DNA from 2 places in the Paenibacillus sp. FSL L8-0436 genome. Region 2 is predicted to be linked to the other one. Evidence: riboswitches for the same ligand, from Rfam matches in the RefSeq annotation. Region 2 holds a riboswitch; the other holds the start of a gene.
What was found. A riboswitch is a leader RNA that binds a small molecule or an ion and turns the genes downstream of it on or off. The one in region 2 is predicted to bind cyclic di-GMP.
Positions count from the first base shown of each region.

Region 1: linked by a shared signal. The riboswitch ahead of NSS79_RS14665 (hypothetical protein) and the one ahead of NSS79_RS01965 (anti-repressor SinI family protein) in region 2 are both predicted to bind cyclic di-GMP.

Region 1 covers NZ_CP151955.1:3,203,234-3,206,359, forward strand. Annotated here, with positions in the region: gene NSS79_RS14650 (DUF4179 domain-containing protein) at 1-85, opposite strand, end outside; gene NSS79_RS14655 (sigma-70 family RNA polymerase sigma factor) at 54-635, opposite strand; gene NSS79_RS14660 (nucleotidyltransferase domain-containing protein) at 757-1,524, shown strand; cyclic di-GMP riboswitch class I at 1,651-1,742, shown strand; gene NSS79_RS14665 (hypothetical protein) at 1,793-2,848, shown strand; gene NSS79_RS14670 (hypothetical protein) at 2,988-3,126, shown strand, end outside.
Region 2 covers NZ_CP151955.1:418,037-421,162, forward strand. Annotated here, with positions in the region: gene NSS79_RS01960 (2-oxoglutarate dehydrogenase E1 component) at 1-667, opposite strand, end outside; cyclic di-GMP riboswitch class I at 1,152-1,236, shown strand; gene NSS79_RS01965 (anti-repressor SinI family protein) at 1,264-1,416, shown strand; gene NSS79_RS01970 (helix-turn-helix domain-containing protein) at 1,517-1,849, opposite strand; gene NSS79_RS01975 (hypothetical protein) at 2,271-3,126, shown strand, end outside.

The sequences.
Region 1 (3,126 bases), 2.8 Mb from region 2:
AGCTTGTATACAATTGTGAATCCGTCAATAGATCGTTATCAGTGCCGGACAAGTCATTGTGATTGGTGTAAGCCCATTTTTTCATTGGAACCCTCCCTGGATTTCGACCATTGTTTCTTCAGCTTTTGGCGGGCGCGGTGGAGACAATTTTTGACCTGGTGCATAGGCATTCCCGTTATCGCTGAGATTTCCTCATAGGATAATTCATTGGTATAGCGAAGCAGCAGTACAATCCGGTATCGTTCTGGAAGCTTGGACAATTTCCGGTGCATTTCAAGCTCGTCTTCCTTACGCATATACTGCTCTTCAGGGGTTGGCCCGCGATCCTTCTCCTCCAGTAAGTTACTGCTTGTTAGGCCTGGGGATTTCCGCCTTTTCAGTGACCTGAAGTGGTTGATCGCAATGGCGTACAGCCAAGCGGTAAAGCTTGATTGGCCATGATGCTCGCGGAGTTTCTGGTATGCTTTGATAAAAGTTTCCTGGGCCAAATCCTGTGCATCCTGGTGACTGGCGCCCATACCGAGCAGCAGACCATACAAGCTCGACTTGTATTTGTCTACGAGTACCGCAAAGGCCTCCTGGTTGCCCTGCAGCACTTCGGCAATGATTTGTTCGTCGTTTTCCTGTGCCTTCATCCAGTGCCTCCAATTGATTTATTTGTATATAAGACGCACCAGCGCCACAATATTTCTCACTTTTAATAAAAAAAGAAAGATTATGTTCAGATCATACTACACATTGCAGGGGGAAGAGAGAATGAAACAAGACGAAGCAATCCGTCTGATAGGCTTGGCCGTAAAGGGTGATCCGGCAGTCAGGGCAGTATTTCTGAAAGGCGCACATGCCAGAGGAGAGCAGGATGTTTACTCGGATGTTGATTTGTACTGTTTGGTCCACAGCGAGGGCTTGACGGATTTTTTAGCGCGCAGAATATCCCATATGGAGAGCTATAAACCGCTGATATTCTGGTCGGAAGCTAACTTTGTAGGGCCGCAAATTGTTGGCGTGTTTGAAGACGGTCTGCATTTCGATCTTTATACAGTGACTGAGGAGAGTCTGAAACAAATCGAGCAAATCCTTGTCCTGCATGATCCCGAGGGATGTCTTGCCAATTACAAGGCAGAGAGCTTCCCCATGTCGGATGCGGAGATTACGAGGCTCCTTTCCGGTTTCACTTTCAGCCTTCTGGAATTTGAGACCGCGTATCTTCGCGGCGATTTGCTCTGGGCACATCGGCTCGGCAGTCATCTGGCGGCAGATCTAATGACCGTTCTGCGGCATGTAATAGATCCTTTTACAGCGCAGCTCGGCATCAAGAGACTGCATCGCAAACTCAGTCCACAGCAACTGGATGAGTTAACAGGAGCGTTAAATGGTCTTGGACCGGATGCATTACCTTCAGTTGTCCAGAAGCTGGTGGACCTCGCTGCAGCGTTAATTGCAGAATTGACCGAAAGGCTGTCAGAGAACTGGAATCAGCGTTTTTTCGATTTTATGGTCAAACGGATCTACGCACTATCGTAACAAAACAGGTACAGCGAACAATATTTGAATGTGAGAAAAAAGGAGGATAATGACTACTCTTGTCGAATTATAAATTTAGATAGATAATAAATACCAAAATATGTTTGTGATTCGGAAGCGCCAGCTGATGAACAAAGGCAACTCCGCCGAAAGGCGGAAGACGCAAAGCCACCGGTCTAAACCGCTCACGAAAGCGGCATGACAGCGGGGACGCTCATGTAGTTTGGTTTTTTGTTGTCTAAATACAACAAAAGGAGAATAAAAAAACATGTTTTTGAAGATTCGCCACAAAATAAGGCCAGGCTTAGCGTTTATTCTGGCTGCGGTCTTGGCTGCAGGACCCCTGATTGCCAGTCCGGTCCACGCAGCTGCGAAGTACACTTTTACAGATGTCAAAACTGCATATAACATGCCGCTTGACTACAACTACAAGTTCACGGGTGACACGATCGCTTCACTGGAGAAGGATAGCAAAGGGGCTTATCAGCTGTACCTACATAACTGGAAGAAGAAGACGACGGAGAAAGTTACTTCTACTAACACGTTCAAAACGAACTTGCAGCTCCTGGGAGACAGTGTTTATTATTATGAGTCCACAATTGAAGTGACTAAACAAATTAATATCTATCCGAAGAAGCTGGTACAGTACAATTTGAAAACCAAAAAAACAAGCGAGCTTCCGCTGGAAGTGAAAACTCCGGAATTACTGGGTGTGGGTGACAAATATTATGTACACAGCAGTGGCTCAGATTTTTACTTCACTAACAAAACGACACTGGAAACTCAGACCATCAATGATCTCGGTTTTGATCAGGTCCACCAGTTTGTAGATGACAAGTTCATCTATAGCAAATGGGACACCGGCACGTTGTATCTGTATGATCTGCCAAGTTCAAAAACAACTGAGCTTTACAAGCTGAAAGAAAATGAATCCTTCAACCTCGTAGCTTCGAATGGTAAAGATATTGTCTGGATGATTGACTCCAAAGAAGTGGATGCTGCCGGGAAGACCAAAAATTACTTCATTTATATGACGATGGACCGCAGTAAAGCCGGAGCCCCGGTTAAAGTATTGCTCAAACGTGAATGGGTAATTGGCGACCGGAATGATCTATTACTTGTAGGTGACAATTATGCGGTGTTCTCGGAAATGATGAACAATAAACTGGTAGCCCGCGGAGTGAACCTCCGAAACGGGGAACTCTTTTTGCTTGGGGAACGAAACCGCAGTGCGGACAATTTTGTGTATTTTAATAAAGACACACTGATCTCACGCGACGCAAATGACTATATTGTGCTTCGTACAATAGTCAGAACGCCATAAATGAATTCTCAGAAACTATCAAAAAAACAGTGCAATTTGACGATAGTAGTAAAGCGGTAAATCTTGGGTATGAACCTATTTCCAATGAATCCCGCAACCGCAAATTGAAAAAAACAACTAAGAGGAGTGTCATTAAAAAATGATCGCAGAAACTAAAATGTACCCGGAATTCAACACCATCTTCATCAGCTTGCATGGATTTGCCGAATTGGCTGAAACGGTAAAAGAAGTGGAAATATTCGAGGTGTCCATGCCGACTTTGCCGATCCACGAGATGT
Region 2 (3,126 bases):
CGTCATTACCTTCCAGGCTGAAGCGTTTCTGGCCGACAAAGGTTTTATGAAGGAAAGTTTCGAACTGCTCTACCTGAATCAGCCTTTTCAGCAATTCTTTGCGCTCTGTATTGTTTAGAGGCGCGGGGGAGCTGGTAGATTCCGCCTGGCTGTTCAGCCAGCGCAGCTCCTGCTCGTCACGCACATGCCCGAATTCATAGGCAATGGTCTGCGTGTAGGCCTGGCGCATCCGGTGAACGGCATCCCAAGCAGTATGAACGTCATTTGGGGCATTCTCCCAGATCAGCGAGGCGGGCATAGCCATTAGATCCTCGCGGGTCAGATCATAGGTTTCGTACTCCAAATATTTCGCCATCGGATTGTTTCCCCGGTCCAGCGGGTCGATATTGGCGGTCATATGGCCATGTATGCGGATATTGGCGATCAGCTTGGATGCCCTTACGGCCTTTCTAAGCCACTCAGTATCTCCTGAAACCACAGGCAGCGGTGCCTGCTCGGCATCGGGAGCCAATGGAGGGGGGCCGGAAAGGGTGAAGAGATCGCGGTAATTATGCTCTACTAAAGTTGGATCTTTTACAAATTGCTCATATTTCTCTTGGATGTAACCCAGATTGGGTCCGTAATACTTGCTCCACACAGTTTCGTTATAGGGATCTTTGGCTGCCATGAATACATCCTCCTAACGGATGAACTCCACGCGCGCCAAAATTTCGCCGGCGCCCTTGTGGAGCTTCGATGTTTGCGGTTTCATTCCTCATCTTATTGTGCAACTTTCAAGGCGGGTAATCAATTCATACTTTGGTTGAATCCGTTCGCAAAACGGTATGATTCAGTGCCTAATTCATACAGAACTATTATAAGTTTGGTTTCTTAACTATATGAAAATGATGCAGCGGTGTGATTGAAATGAACGAAATAAAAATGTTGTTTTCAGTTTTCATATATACATATATAGATAAAGAGGCTTGTTCTACAATTTTTTGGGATTATCGAGTAATTTGTACAAGCAGTTGGCAAAATAATCAATTATTTTCCGTTTCTAATTATACAATATTCCCATAAATCGACACACTTTTCGTGTAAGATATTGTATAATGTTATTGCGGATAACGGTTTCATGAATTTCTAACCAGATCCTTTCATGTAAAGGATCCAGTAAAGGGTAAACCTGCCGAAAGACAGGGGCACAAAGTCTCGGGTCTAATGTAGAAATACTACGACGGCCGGACTGCCTGGGGACGCGTAATCTTAGGAGGAGATTTCTTGGATAAGTCCAACCAGGGGAACAACGGAGAACTGCAGACAGTTGATCTGGATTTAGAATGGGTCTATTTGCTGATGTCGGCTAAGCAGGCGGGCATCAAAGCGGATGAAATCCGCCAATTTTTTAATGAGAAGACTTTGCAGGCGATGTAGCGGTTGGTTGTTAAAAGTTTTTGTACATACAGAAAGGGCACAGCGGATCTCTCCGCTGTGCCCTTTCTGTATGACCGGAAGTAGAAGAAACCTGCATGAATCAGGAATCCTTCTGCTCCAGCCGCCATTTTTGATAGTCCAAGAACTCTTTGAATTCCCGCTTGCTTATACCCGAAGCCATAGCTTCCAGTACGAGCCGGGACCATTCTCCATCCAGAGGTGACTCCTGCACATCGGAAGGCTCGCCGTAAAGCAGCGCATGAATGGACACCTGAAGTGCGTCAGCGATTTTTTCAATAAATTGAATAGAGGGGTTAGATTGTATATTTCTTTCCACATTGCTTAAGTATGATTTCGCCACATCAGCCTTATCCGCAAGCTCCGAAAGAGACAAGCCTTTTTCCAGACGGAGATGGTGGATGCGACTTCCCATATTATCTGGCACGATAAAAACGCCCCTCCGTACTTTTTGTTACAGTATAACAAATAACCGGAAGACGGACAAAGCACTATAGAATCAGTTCCGGTATGAATGATCCCCCTTTTATGTCGTTTCCACTCCACATTCCCATTATTTTTATTCCCTCTGCGGTATCATTTAGATTTTTCATACGATAACGTTCGTTAAAAAGTACGATAAGCTGAGGGAAATGAAGCTAAAAGCAGAATATTAACTATAAAACGTTCTTTATTAAGAATATTGCAACAAAATGAGATTTTTGATTTGTAGGAGTAATGGCATATACTTACGTCATGGTTCTTAATAACGAACGAATAACGTTCGTCATAAAGGCTGGGTGTTGATAGATTACCTTGTTTGCAGGAAATTGCAAGCAGCTAAAGGAGAGGCTCCTGTGAGGCTTTCACGTTCTTCCCGGAATAGGAACATCCGTCGGTATACGCTTCCCCAAATTGCAGGGATCGTAGTGATTTCGGCTTATGGCATCAGCCAAATTACAACGCCTACGTATGCATTGCTGACTAACGTCGCAGCAACTGAATCCTCCAATATCACCACAGCATTTGTGTTTCCAAGCACGGTCGATCACATTGCCAACCAAGCCAGCGAAGCGATGAAGCTTGCGGTCCAGCAGCGTGAAGCGGCGAGAGAGGTGCTAGCGGAGATAACGGATAAGAATACGGACTCGGAGACCGCAGAGGGACGTATTGGAGGTATTCAAGAGGCTGCTGCACAAACGCGTGAGGCTGCGGCCGGCGCGGCTGCTTTGTTAGCTGAGCTTCAAGGCTATCTAACACGCTCGCAATTAGAGCTGGAGCAGCAAGTCAATGAAGTGAACCAGAGACTTTCTCCATATGAGGTCGATTTTAATCAATTAACAGCCTCACAAAATAACGATATCCCGGTATTCGAACAATTGCTCAGCCAAGCCAATCTAACACTGGGCGAATTTCAGGAGATGGTTAGAAAGCTAAGCTCCATCAGAAGAGTGGACGCTTATGTGCAGGCAGCCTATCATCAGGCATCGACAGCGGCCGAACAGGCTAGGAGTTATGCGGACGAAACCTCGTTGATGCATACGGAGGCCGCTGACGTGATCCAAGGACTGAAAGAGGCTGAGAAGAAGGCGAAGCTCGAAGCGGAAGAAAAGGCGAAGCTCGAAGCTGAGAAGAAGACGAAGCTCGAAGCTGAGGAGAAAGCGAAACTCGAGGCTGAGGAGAAGACGAAGCTCGAAGCCGAGGAGAAGGCGA